Linked DNA regions of Jeotgalibacillus aurantiacus. The protein of the gene in region 1 binds, or shares a complex with, the protein of each later gene. Links are inferred from orthologs where the notes say so. Each region holds a gene or a part of one and is shown in the gene's direction. Other genes may lie near its edges. The genes, in order: H7968_RS06965 and H7968_RS07945.

The links.
Region 2: the proteins of H7968_RS06965 (region 1) and H7968_RS07945 are in contact, whole or in part, in a crystal structure (PDB 6PRK), measured with the Bacillus subtilis proteins. The link is inferred for Jeotgalibacillus aurantiacus from one-to-one orthologs.

Annotation. Positions count from the first base shown.
Region 1 is NZ_JACNMS010000002.1:425,092-432,155, reverse strand. What follows is about bases 1,749-4,747. They hold H7968_RS06965 (RicAFT regulatory complex protein RicA family protein), read left to right. Parts: upstream 1,749-3,030; coding sequence 3,031-3,465; downstream 3,466-4,747. Other genes in these bases: adh (aldehyde dehydrogenase), read left to right, coding at 4,363-4,747; miaB (tRNA (N6-isopentenyl adenosine(37)-C2)-methylthiotransferase MiaB), read left to right, coding at 1,749-3,031. Outside these bases: H7968_RS06980 (2-oxoacid:acceptor oxidoreductase subunit alpha), read left to right, coding at 1-428; H7968_RS06975 (2-oxoacid:ferredoxin oxidoreductase subunit beta), read left to right, coding at 429-1,295; more of miaB, read left to right, coding at 1,487-1,748; more of adh, read left to right, coding at 4,748-5,883; H7968_RS06955 (DUF779 domain-containing protein), read left to right, coding at 5,911-6,273; H7968_RS06950 (hypothetical protein), read left to right, coding at 6,383-6,724; H7968_RS06945 (LacI family DNA-binding transcriptional regulator), read right to left, coding at 6,855-7,064. UniProt on the Bacillus subtilis protein: May work together with YlbF to regulate community development.
Region 2 is NZ_JACNMS010000002.1:624,950-631,814, reverse strand. What follows is about bases 2,378-5,177. They hold H7968_RS07945 (YlbF family regulator), read left to right. Parts: upstream 2,378-3,457; coding sequence 3,458-3,898; downstream 3,899-5,177. Other genes in these bases: H7968_RS07940 (glycerophosphodiester phosphodiesterase), read right to left, coding at 4,262-5,164; ylbD (YlbD family protein), read left to right, coding at 3,080-3,406; H7968_RS07955 (PaaI family thioesterase), read right to left, coding at 2,507-2,998; H7968_RS07960 (CAP domain-containing protein), read left to right, coding at 2,378-2,448. Also shown: sporulation integral membrane protein YtvI, read right to left, coding at 1-652; H7968_RS07965 (YugN family protein), read right to left, coding at 766-1,125; more of H7968_RS07960, read left to right, coding at 1,330-2,377; H7968_RS07935 (hypothetical protein), read right to left, coding at 5,250-5,564; H7968_RS07930 (YlbG family protein), read left to right, coding at 5,644-5,919; H7968_RS07925 (DUF7147 family protein), read right to left, coding at 5,974-6,363; H7968_RS07920 (hypothetical protein), read left to right, coding at 6,424-6,726; H7968_RS07915 (stalk domain-containing protein), read left to right, coding at 6,792-6,865. UniProt on the Bacillus subtilis protein: Regulates sporulation prior to stage II. Positively controls the competence regulator ComK at a post-transcriptional level. May modulate the translation, stability or activity of ComS. May work together with YmcA to regulate community development.

The DNA of each region.
Region 1 (7,064 bases):
AGCCGTCGGAATCTTCGTTTAACCGTCAGGTCCAAATGGATAAGCGGATGAAAAAGCTTGAATCTGTCACGCTTCATAAAGCAGTCGATCAAGATGGTGCCAAACACGACGATGCTGACATTTTATTCGTCGGATTCAACTCCACAAGGGGGGCAATCGAGGAAGCCGCAGCCAAACTTGAAGCAGGCGGTATCAAGGTGAATCATGCTCACATCAGGCTGCTTCATCCGTTTCCGGCAGAAGAGTTTGCTCCGCTTGCCGAGAAAGCTAAAAAGGTCATTGTCGTAGAGCACAATGCGACGGGTCAGCTGGCCTCCATTATTAAAATGAACGTCGGAATGGCTCACAAAATCAAAAGCCTGAAGAAATATGACGGGAATCCATTCCTGCCAAATGAACTGGAACTTTTAAGCAAGGAGCTGGTCTAAATGGTCACATTTAAGGACTTTCGCAACAACGTAAAACCTAACTGGTGTCCCGGCTGCGGTGATTTTTCTGTACAGGCTGCCATTCAGCGTGCTTCAGCGAATGCAGGGCTGACACCGGAAAATCTGGCGGTCATCTCTGGAATCGGCTGTTCAGGAAGAATCTCAGGATATATTAACTCATACGGATTCCACAGTATTCACGGACGTGCCCTGCCACTTGCGCAAGGTGTGAAAATGGCTAACCGTGACTTAACCGTTATTGCATCCGGTGGTGACGGCGATGGTTTCGCCATTGGTCTTGGTCATACGATTCACGCGATCAGACGTAACCTTGATATTACGTATATTGTCATGGACAATCAGATCTACGGACTGACAAAAGGCCAGACATCGCCAAGATCATCTGCGGGATTCAAGACGAAATCCACGCCTAAGGGATCCATTGAACCTTCGCTGAACCCGATGGAAATGGCGCTGACATCCGGTGCAACCTTTGTAGCACAAGGGTTCTCAACGGACCTGAAAGAGTTAACGAGCCTTATTGAACAGGGATTGAACCATAAAGGTTTTTCGCTGATCAATGTATTCAGTCCGTGTGTAACGTATAACAAGGTAAATACGTATGACTGGTTCAAGGAAAATCTGACGAAGCTTTCAGACATTGAGGCGTATGATCCTCATAATAAGGAAGCTGCGATGCAGACGCTGATGAAACATGACGGTCTTGTGACCGGACTCATCTATCAGGATAAAGAGCAGCCATCCTATCAGGAAATGATTGACGGATATCATGAAGAACCGTTAAGCAAACAGGATTTAGGGATGGACGAAGATGATTTCAACAAACTTGTGAAAGAATTTATGTAAAACAGGAGGCTGCCGGACAGAGGCAGCCTTTTACCTGTGCGTTTGACCCTTTTCTGTAAGTTAAGGCAATTTCACGACAGTAGGCTTGAGAATGTTGTAACAATGGTCATAACCATTTATACTAAAAGAATGTGCCATAAGCATGATCAGAACGGATCAGCTCTGATCGATTAAAGAAAGGGGAATGTCAGATGAATGAAGAACAGCGCCTGGCAGCACAAGACGCGGTTCAGACATCGAACAGCAAGAAGCAGGAAAAAGACTACAGTAAATATTTTCAGACCGTTTACAGTCCTCCTTCCCTGAAAGATGCCAAAAAGAGAGGTAAGGAAGACGTAAATTATCATAAAGACTTCTCCATCGATCCTGCTTTTGAAGGAATGGGGAAAGGAAGAAAGTTTTACATCAGAACTTACGGATGTCAGATGAACGAGCATGACACAGAAGTGATGGCAGGGATCTTTCTTCAACTGGGCTATGAACCGACCGATACAACAGAAGATGCAGACGTGATTTTACTGAACACATGTGCAATACGTGAAAATGCGGAAAATAAAGTGTTTGGTGAAATCGGACACCTGAAACCGCTGAAGCTTGAAAAGCCGGATCTTCTGATTGGTGTTTGTGGATGTATGTCACAGGAGGAATCTGTGGTTAATAAGATTCTGAAGACGCATCAACACATTGATATGATATTTGGAACGCACAATATTCACCGATTGCCAAACATTTTAAATGAGGCTTACCTGAGCAAGGAAATGGTCGTTGAAGTATGGTCAAAAGAAGGTGATGTCATTGAAAACCTTCCTAAGGTCCGTAAAGGCGCCATCAAAGGCTGGGTTAATATTATGTACGGCTGTGATAAATTCTGTACGTATTGTATCGTGCCATACACACGTGGTAAGGAGCGCAGCAGGCATCCTGAGGATATTATCCAGGAGGTTCGCCATCTGGCAGCCCAGGGTTATCAGGAAATTACCCTGTTAGGTCAGAACGTAAATGCTTACGGCAAGGATCTGGAAGGGATGGATTACGGACTCGGACAGCTGATGGATGAGCTGCGTAAAATTGATATACCGAGAATCCGTTTTACGACGAGTCATCCGCGTGATTTTGATGATTACCTGATCGAGGTACTCTCAAAAGGCGGAAATCTTGTGGAACATATTCATCTGCCTGTTCAGCACGGTTCATCAGAAATTCTGAAGCTGATGGCGAGAAAATACAGCCGGGAGCAGTTTTTAACACTTGTTGACAAGATTAAAAAAGCGATTCCGAATGCTGTCCTGACAACAGATATCATTGTAGGGTTCCCGAATGAAACAGAAGAGCAGTTTGAAGAAACGTTATCTCTATACCGTGAAGTCGGATTTGAGACAGCCTTTACGTATATATACTCACCGCGTGAAGGAACGCCGGCTGCTAAGATGAAAGATAACGTGCCGATGGAAGTCAAAAAAGAACGTTTACAGCGTCTGAATAATCTTGTCAATGAAATGTCGCTTGAAGCCATGAAGAAGCTTGAAGGACAGACGATGGAAGTACTTGTTGAAGGGGAGAGCAGAAAAAACCCTGAAGTACTATCCGGTTATACAAGAACGAGCAAGCTGGTGAACTTTAAAGCACCGAAATCAGTAATTGGTCAACGTGTCATGGTTAAAATAACGGAAGCCAAAACGTGGAGCCTGAATGGCGAGCTCGTGGAAGCTAAAGAACCGGCAGAGGTGAATGGATAATGGAGAAAAAATATACGAAAAAAGATATTATTGAGCGTGCAAAAGAGCTGGCTCAGATGATTACGGAGACAGAAGAAGTGGATTTCTTTAAGCGTGCTGAGGCACAGATTCAGGAAAACCAGAAAATCCGCGAAAAAATTGCCAGTCTGAGAAGTCTTCAGAAACAGGCTGTTAATTTTCAGCATTACGGCAAGCATGAAGCACTGAAAATGATCGAGGCAAAAATCGAAAAAGTTGAAAAAGAAATCGATGAAATTCCGATCGTACAGGAGTTTAAGCAGTCACAAACTGAAGTGAATGCACTTCTGCAAATCGTAGCGAATACAGTTTCCAACACGGTAACGGATGAAATTATCCGTCAGACCGGCGGAGATATTCTAAAAGGTGAAACAGGGGCACAGGTTAAAAACAGCCCTTACAATAGCTGTTCATGATCAAAAAGCTCTTCCGATACGGAAGAGCTTTTTTCAGATTGTTGAATTTCTAAATCGTGCCAGTTCATTCCTTCGCTTTTCTTTGTCTAGCTCCGGAGGGCAGGGACTAGCAAACTTCCCGTCCCCTCGTCCGATAAGTCAACATCAGCTCACTTCGTTCGCTGTGTTTCCTTTATCTCCGTCGGGGCCAGTCCAGTTTTTACGTCCCTAAACGCCCGCCTCCGCTTTTCTCGATGTCCAGCTGCGGCGACTAGCCCCTCGAGGTCATAAGTCAAAGATGAACGAGGGCGAAGATCAGCCCTCTTTTCATCTTCGCCTTATGCTTGTCGGGGCTGGACGAGTCGCCTCCGCTTTTCTCGATGTCTAGCTGCGGCGACTAGCCCCTCGAGTTCATAAGTCAAAGATGAACGAGGGCGAAGTTCAGCCCTCTTTTCATCTTCGCCTTATGCTTGTCGGGGCTGAACGAGTCGCCTCCGCTTTTCTAAGGCCGCGCGGTGAGCCAAGCTTTTGCTCCGCATTACGCTGTCTCACCAGTCGCTCCTCTGCCGCAGAAGTCTACGAAATGACCTGGCACTTTTAGTGTGATAACCCTCCACATCAATACCCTTTCATTATCACTATAAAGAGTGACGTTAATTTCAATTAACGAAAATTGACGTTTGTAATGAAAATTCAACCTTCTTTTAAACAAAAATCTCTATATGTGAAAGGAGCAATTTATCTAATTTGAATTTACTTCTGATTATTATTCGGAAAATTGACAATGATCCGAAATTTTAGGTAAAATGAAAAAGACTCTACAGGAGTTTTATTTAAAACAGAAAAATGAAAGCGATTACATAAGGAGGGAGGATTAGTTTAGTTAACCATCAGACCAATAAACAGGGGGAAAAGATCATGACATATGCTAATCCTAATACTGAAGGTGCTAAAGTTCATTTCAAGGAGCGTTACGATAACTACATAGGCGGTGAGTGGGTGGCTCCGGTTAAGGGACAGTATTTTGATAATCCTTCACCGGTTAATGGTAAAACATTCTGTCAGGTCGCACGTTCAACGGAAGAAGATATTGAAAAGGCACTTGATGCTGCTCATGCTGCCAAGGATGCCTGGGGCAAAACGTCCGTTACGGAGCGGTCTGTTATTTTAAATAAAATTGCTGATAGAATGGAAGAAAATCTTGAAATGCTTGCCGTAGCAGAAACGTGGGAAAACGGTAAAGCGGTCCGTGAAACATTAAATGCCGACCTGCCGCTGGCAATTGATCACTTCCGTTATTTTGCAGGCGTGATCCGTGCACAGGAAGGCTCAGCTGGAGAAATTGATCAGGATACCGTGGCTTATCATTTTCATGAGCCGCTTGGGGTTGTTGGTCAGATTATTCCTTGGAACTTCCCGCTTTTAATGGCAGTGTGGAAGCTTGCTCCTGCACTTGCTGCAGGAAACTGTGTCGTACTGAAACCGGCAGAACAGACGCCATCCTCCATTCTTGTCCTGATGGAACTCATTGAAGATCTGCTGCCAAAGGGCGTTGTTAATATTGTGAATGGTTTTGGACTTGAAGCCGGTAAACCGCTTGCTTCAAGTGACCGTATCGCTAAAATCGCATTCACCGGTGAAACAACGACAGGCCGTCTGATTATGCAGTATGCCTCTCAAAACCTGATTCCGGTTACACTTGAACTTGGAGGTAAGTCTCCAAATATTTTCTTTAAGGATATTATGGATCAGGACGATGATTTCGTTGACAAAGCAGTGGAAGGGCTATTAATGTTCGCGCTTAATCAGGGTGAGGTTTGTACATGTCCTTCACGTGCACTGATTCATGAAGACATTTATGATGCATTTATGGATCGGGTATTGAAAAGAGTAAAGGAAATCAATACCGGAAATCCACTGGACCCAGCCACGATGATGGGCGCACAGGCATCCACTGAGCAGATGGAGAAGATTCAATCTTACCTTCAGATCGGGAAAGAGGAAGGGGCAGAAGTTCTAACGGGTGGCTCGCTGAATAAAAAAGAGGGTGATTTTGCTGAAGGTTATTACATTCAGCCAACGATCTTTAAAGGAACAAATGATATGAGAATTTTCCAGGAGGAAATTTTCGGACCGGTTTTATCTGTTACCACATTTAAAACAGATGAAGAAGCGCTTGAAATCGCCAATGATACTCTATACGGATTAGGTGCAGGTATCTGGACGAGAAATATTAATACAGCCTATCGATTTGGACGAAACATCCAGGCTGGACGTGTTTGGACAAACTGTTATCATCAGTATCCGGCCCATGCAGCATTCGGAGGATACAAAATGTCCGGAATTGGCCGGGAAAACCACAAGATGATGCTGAACCATTACCAGCAGACGAAAAACCTGCTCGTAAGCTACAGTCCTACAAAGCTTGGATTCTTCTAAACCGATAAAATAAAGGTGGTGAAGAAATTGGTTGAGCGTGTGACCGCAACAGACGAAGCTGTTAAGCTGATCAAACTTCTGAAGGAAAAGCACGGTCCGATTATGTTCCATCAATCTGGCGGCTGCTGTGACGGAAGTTCACCAATGTGTTATCCGGAAGGGGATCTTTTAATCGGCAATCAGGATATAGAGCTCGGCAAAATTGACGGCAGTCCGTTTTACATGAATAAAAAACAGTATGACTACTGGAAGCACACCCAGATCATCATTGATGTCGTGGATGGAAGAGGCGGCATGTTTTCACTTGAGGGTGTTGAGGGTAAACGGTTCCTGTCAAGATCGCGGGCGTTTACAAAAGAAGAAAGAGAAGAATTGATGACGCAGGCTTAATCAAAAACCTGTACCTTATATGTAAGGTGCAGGTTTTTTGATGCTCATTGTAAACGTTTAGTATATTTGGTAAAGGGTATCATGAATAACAACAGAGGAGAGTGATAGGATGGAACATCATATTCAAGCATACTTTAGAAATGAAAGCGATGCTGAAACGGCGCTGGCAAAGCTTCAAAAATGTCCGATCAGGGATGCGAGAGTGGATTTAATTCCTGATGGCAATACAAATCCGTTTGTACTTCCTGCATTAAACTTTACGTCTAGCTCTTCACCTAACGCAGGGGTCATCACTGACGGTGATGCAATCAGCACGAAAGGTTCCTCAGAAAGATTCGATTATATACTCGAATTTTATGTTGAAGAACAAAACAGACGTGAAGCAGTTGACATTCTCGGGCAGACAGAAGCCCACCTGGATAAAGAAGCCTACGAAAAAATAAATAAATAACATAAAATCTCCGGTCTTATTTTAGACCGGAGATTTTATGTTGTAAATGATTCACCCATGAGGTCATTTCACGCCGGATCTGAGTGAAGTCTAAGCTTGCTTTTCAGGTTATCACTAAATAACAACGTTGTTATTTCGGAGACAGTGTCGTCAGGTTCTGGATGGTTGGTTCAGCCGATATAGATTCTTTTCTTTTTGGATAACCGGCCTCGATCAATAGATGATTAACGAGGGCCAGCGATATCTTTTTATTATCTACTCCAATCCAAGTGAAAGGGAGGGGTTCTGACTGCGCTCCCTTGAAATGGTAATGGATGATGGAAACATCTTCAGGAACTGA
Region 2 (6,865 bases), 200 kb from region 1 along the record:
ATTGAGCTTTTGCAAATCCGAAAATGACTTTTGACAATCTGGCAGTCATAAACCTTACTTTTTCAGCTGTTTGTTCTTTAAGATGACTGTATACGGAGTGTTGGATCCTCGGCAGGTCGATCATGATCAGGAATAAAGCTATTAGAAATACTAAAAAGCTGACGAGATAATCCGGGATATTCGTTACGAGTCCGGTTACAGATTCCGCATTAATTGAATTGGTTATACTCGTTCTGAAATCATTCAGAAAATTGCTGATTTCATTGTTTGTCTGTTCAATTACGTCATCAGGAACCCTTGCAAACCGGTCGCTCATATTTTGCTGGACATTGCTCCACCATTCAGTCAGCTCATTAATGTAATCCGGTGTATTTTCAACAAAACTGATTGCCTGACCAACAAGCCTTGTTACTGAAAAATAAAGAATCATTCCCAGAATACCAAGGAATAATACAAAGACGATCCCAACCGATGCCTGACGATTCCCTTTGAAGCGCTTTTCCAGCATTTTGACGAGAGGTTCCAGTATAAGCGCTGTAACGAGAGCAAGTATTAAAGGAACGGATACCGGCAAGATGAAATACAGCAGAACGAGAACAAAAAGAACAGCAAAAACTGTCATCAAGTTTTTCTTCGTAAAAAACTTATTCAATTCAGGGCTCCTCTCAAATCTTTTTATGTCCGGAGCCGATTCCGGATATTAATACATTAAATAAGGTGGATGAAGGTATAAAAAAGAGCCACGGCAACATGGCTCCTTTGTGTTTAAAGTGCAACCTGGGAAAGTTCTGCCTGAAGCGCAACGAGGATCTTTTCGCAGGTCTGTACAAGGTGTTCCGGAAACTCTTCGCCTTCTCCATATTCAACACCGTGTGGATAGTAATGTTTACCGAGTAGTGGTGTCATTAATTTAATGTCTGCATCATGAGAACCTACGTCACCTGTTTCAGTAAAACCGAAAATGCGCAGGTAGAAAGTACCCTCGCGAATTTCAAACTTACGGTCATATGTAACACGTTCCCAATCCCATTGTCCGGCACGGATCATGCCATGTTCTTTCATAATATCGTCTAAACGGTCCAGTTCAACGATTAACGTTTCTAATCCAGTATTTTCAAAACGCATAAGAAAATTCCCTCCTGTCAATGCTTAAGTAAATAAATCATCTCAAGCTTAATAATAGTCGAAAAAAAAAGAAGTTGCAATTGTGTCACAGCGTAATTTAAAGTTTTTTGTGGCAAAACCATGACATTGCTTACGGTACTTTGCGCTATTCATATGGAGAATGGCTATGTATAATAAAGATAATAACGATTTGGGGGGAGAAATATGAAAGCTGTGATCAGAATAGGAGTAGTCATACTCGTTATCCTCCTCATTGGCTTTTATAGCGGCCCTTCCTTTCAGGAGAACGATATTCTTGAGAATGAATCCTTTACAACGGAGACAGGCCGGGACAGTCAGGAAGACAATATCCCTGCCTATACAGACAGTCTGACAAGGCCAAAATCAGGTATATCTGTGTATGTGGGGAGATCTCTTGAGGAGTTCAAGCAGGAATGGGGAGAGCCCGACAGAATGGACCCGGGAAAATTTGGTCAAACCTGGATGATCTATAAGAGTGAAGACTATTACCTGCAGGCGGCAATCAGAGACCAAAAAATATCTGCTATTTTTGCAATGGGGAATGGAGTTGACAGCTCCCCTTACTATTCAGGGCAGCCTGTGGATGAAATATACCGTTTCACAATGATTACAACTGAGATATTTGTTGAAGATGGAGAGGAGTCCTATCAATTTGAATTAAGTGAACAGGATCTCCATTCGAGACTGCTTGTACCATACGACGATTTATATGCACAGTTACTGATCGACTCAACAACAAACCGGCTAATGGGTGTCTATTTTATGGATAAACAAACACTGATCAGTCAGAGACCATATGAAAAAGAACCGACTGAGCAGGAGGGAATCTCAGAACCAGACCAGGAACTGCCTCAAAACCTTGAAGAAGTTAACAGAGCGAGAGAAGAACAGCTTTTTGATATGGTTAATTTTATCAGAAAAGAGAATGGGCTGTCAGCGCTTGAGCGGAATGAAGCAGCCTCAGATGCTGCAAGAGAATACAGCATTTCCATGGGGCAGGAAAGTACGGATGAAGACGTTGAGGAAGATACGGAAGAAATAAGCTCACTTGAAGAGAGACTGACGAACGTCAAAGAGCCTTATGAGTCCGCAGCAGAGAATACTGCTTATCAGTTTGATATTGCCCCATCAGTCGTACACGCTTGGATGAATTCAATGGAACACAGGAATACGATGCTTGATGACAAGTATACTCATACGGGATTAGGTGTTTACGGGTTGTATTTCACACAAAATTTTCTTGAAATACCACCCTCAGATAATGAAACTGCATCTCAGCCTGAAATTGAAAGAGCCGACTAGCTATCATGTCGGCTTTTTTTCATGAGAAGCTAGATGTCATAACTGATTTCTGATGAGTCTATTCCTTTTTTGAGGGAATCAGAAAAAATGATGCTGTTGCGTGGGCCAGTCTTTTATTGTCCGGTCCACTCAGCCATCCTTCAAGAACCATTGTTTTAGATCCGGTGTGGATGATTCGTGCATGAGCTTTTACATGTGGTCCTGACACGGACGCTGTGTAATGAATAGTCAGTTGACTCGTAACAGCACCAAATCCTTCGGGGGCTGCGCGATTTGCGAGCGTCCCCATCGCAGTGTCTATCGCTGTTGCTGTTATTCCGCCGTGAACAATGCCAAGAGAATTATAAAGCATAGGCGTTACTTGCATATGTATTGTAAGAATCTCTTCCTCATTTTCTGCTTTTAGATTGAATAAAGCACTGACATTGGATGTATAAAGACCCTTACGTTTGTCTATTAAGCCGTTTACTACCTGTTCCATAATCTTGCGTTCTTCTTCAGACGCATTTTCATAAAAGGATGTCACGGGATTCTCATCTGTAAAATTCATTTTTCTCCTCCTGACAGAAGTACAGATTTTTCTTGTTCATCATATCATAATTCCATCAAGGTCTGATGGAGGGGGATCACGATGAGTCCATTAAGTGCTGAGAAAGCTGCGTTTAAAAAATATCTTACAGAAAATCCGCATTTGATTGAAAAAGGAAGGAAGAGAGAGGTCTCGTGGCAGGAATTGTATGAGGAATGGATCCTTTTTAAAGATCAGGAACAGGATACATCAGATACGTTTATCCATACACTGAAAAAGAAGTTTAAGGAACTGGATCGTGAGCAGATTGAGTCTTATACAAGTCAGGTGCAGGACGTTATAGACCTGCTGAATGATGTGCTGGGGCATATTCAGCATAACCAGCAATCAAAAAATCAGTCATTTATGAGTCAGTGGAAGCAGGAATGATCAATTTCCTGAAAGCTCATTACATGTTATGATGGAGATGGAGGTGCTGAGATGCTGGCAACCATGGAAAGTATTCAACTGCTTGATGTATCTGATGAACTGGCTGAAATGATTTTAAAGTCTGAAGAGGCTGCGCATTATTTTCATTGCTATCAGGCATTAAAATCATCCCGTGAATCAATGGATAAAATATATAAATTTAATTCTTTAAAAGAGCTGTACGAAGAGGTGCAGCGATTTGGAAGATATCATCCTGATTACTCGAGGGTGATGAAGGAGATTAGGGAGACGAAACGTGATATGGATATGGATGATCATGTTGCGACCTTCAGAGTGGCTGAAAATCAGCTTCAGCAGCTGCTTGATGAAGTAAGCACGATTATCGGGAAGTCTGTATCTGAGAGTGTGAAGATTCCGACGGGTAATGCCTTTTTTGATTCCGGCTGCAGTGGTGGCTGCGGTTCAGGTGGAGGGTGTTCTTGTTCGGCATAAGCAAGGTTTATATGAATGCCGCTCATTATTTAACACTAAGGACCGTACTCATCCGTAGACTCCTGCGGCAGAGAAGCGACAGGTGAGACAGCGTATTGCGCAGCAATAGCTGGCTCACCGCGCGGCCTTCAGAAAAGTGGAGGCGACTCGTCCAGCCCCGACAAGCATAAGACGAAGGTGAAAAGAGGGCTGACCTTCGCCCTCGTTCAGCTTTGACTTATGACCTCGAGGGGCTAGTCGCCGGAGCTAGACAAAGGAAAGCGAAGGATGAGTCCGGTCCGGCTCTTAAAGGCATTACATAATTCCTCCTAAATACGAAATAAAAAGGGGACAACTCGAGAGCTGTCCCTTTTTTATGATTGATCAGTCGTTTGATAAAAGTTGCATGGCGATGTCCGGGCGGTCTGTGATGATGCCGTCTGCACCGTAGCGGATGAGGCGGTCCATGGTTTCAACGTCATTGACTGTCCAGTAGTCAATATGGATGTTAAGTGATGTTAAGAATTCAATGAAGCCTTGTGAGTCAAGTGGAACGACACCGTACTTTACAGGGATCTGGAGTGCATCAGCTCTTGGGTGATAGAGGTGTCCAAAACCGCTTTTATAAAGTGAGAAGGCTTTGCGGGCTTCGTTTTCACCTGCTCCGATTGCTACTCTTTCCTGAGCATAAAGAGAGAAGCGATCAATCTGTTCATCGTAAAAGCTTGTGACGAGAACGCGATCTTCAACGCCTGATTTTTCAATCAGTCTCCATAATTTTGATGGCATAAGGCTGCCTTCGTACGTATCAGGATCTTCCTTCATATCAATGTTGAACAGGTGATTCGGGAAGGCTTCAAAAAGCTCCTTCAGACTCAGGATTTTCTCGCCTTTGTCACGGAAGGACTGGCTGCCGGACAGGTCTCTGAAGTGATAGCCAAGATCAAATTCCTTTAATTCTTCAAGTGTATAATCTGCAACTCTTCCTGCGCCGTTTGTTGTACGGTCAATAAACTGGTCGTGGAAAACGATCAGTTCCTCATCCTTTGTCATTCGGATATCAATTTCAAACCCGTGCACGCCAAGGTCTGCCGCAGCCTGAAAAGCTGCCAAAGAACTTTCCGGTGCAAGATCGCTGCCGCCGCGATGGGCAAAGACTCTTGGCTTTTCGCCTTCAAAGAAAGGTTTTGCCGGACGTTTTACCGGTTTTGAAACGGCTTTTGTTCCAGCCCACAGAGCAGCTCCTGAAGCTGCAAGTGCAAGTCCGATCGTTAATTTTTTACCCATATTAAGTCCTCCATTTCGATATGTAATTGCCGGTCATTCTCTAATTAATGGTAGCATGACCGGACGTTTCTATACAAACGTAAAGCTATTTGAAGCGTATACAGTCTGAGCAGAGGTTACCACAGCAAAACATTTTTTCAAGCGGTACATAAAAACGGTGCCTGTATACGTAATCCCCGTCATGTCTTCTGACAAAGACAGTTTCTGCATTCAGTCTTTTTCCTCTCATTGCTCTGACAGCACATTTTTTTATGACATACTCAAGTTCTTCCTGTTTGAAAATTGAAGTTGAAAGATAAAGAAAAGGGATCCCTGCTTTCTTTTGCCATTCTGCCTGTTCGATCCGTTCGTCCTTTAACAGTTCCGAAGTAAAGATTGACCAGATTTCATTTAAGTCCATGCCGACTCCTCCACCATTGCCGATTCCTGTTTTATTGTGCTACAATTTACAATAAGAAAAATAGGTGAGGTACTTATTTATGCTAATTGAACGTCAAGGATTAATTGTCTGGCTGCACAGCTTAAAGCATGCAAAAACATTACGCCGATTTGGTAATGTTCATTACGTTTCAAGAAAAATGAAATATGTTTTATTATACTGCAATCAAAGTGAAATTGAAAAATTGACAGAAAAACTGTCGAATTATTCTTATGTAAAATCGGTTGAAGTATCTCTCCGGCCATTTATTAAAACAGAATATGAAAATGCAAAGCCGGATAAAGCGAAAGAGTATGATTACAAAATGGGTCTTTGACAACTAAAAAGCGGGAGCTTCCTTTAAGAAGCTGCCCGCTTTTTAGTTACCCGATTATGACAGGGGTGAAAGGTAACGGTTCATCCTGAGGATGCCTGTCAGGTACTGATAATACAATTCTTTTTCTGCAAACCGGTCTGATGGTTGAACCGTCAATGTAATGACTGGAATCCCGAGACCTTCAGCTGCTTCTTCAGTGAGCTTCAGCCTTTCTGATTTCTTTCCATCGAGAATGGGAATCCCTTCCCGGCATAAGTAGATCGCCTGGAAATTCCCCTCATCTGTTTTTTTCAGTACGAGTGCAAGTGAAAGCTTTTTCCCTTTTTTATTCTCCGTTTCCAATACGAGCAGTCTTTCTGCCCGGTGCCGGTTCGCTTTCATTAATTCTATCAGTTCATAAATATCTGAATACCCTTCTCCGAGTTCTATAAATCGCTGGATCATATTTTGACATCCTTTCAATGCATTCATAAGAAATTAAATCCAATGGGTGAGGTGACTGGAATGTATATTTTATCATTTATTGTTGTTGCTATTCTACTGCTTCTCTATTTTCTCCCTGTAAAAGAATCAGAACACTCAGCGGTTGATGATAAGTGGCTTGTACCTGCGATCATTTCAGCTCTTGTCGCATACGGGGTCATTGAGGCAGCCAAAGGCGAGGAATGGGAAGGAATTTCTCTCGAGCACCTTGAGAACGAGCTCGCACTTTTAGGATATTCAGCTCCAGTGAACGAACTGCTGGATCAGTTTGAAAGTAGTGTTCCCGGTCAAATTGATATATTTGGTAGTCAATTTGACGGGTGAATGATTAAAATATAGACCTTTCATCCTACCTGTCGTATAATAAAGAAAAAATGGGATGTGATGGGATGAAGTGGTTGCTGTCGTTATTTGTCTTTTTACTTTTGCTGTCAGCAGGGGGGTTAACCTACTGGCAATGGAA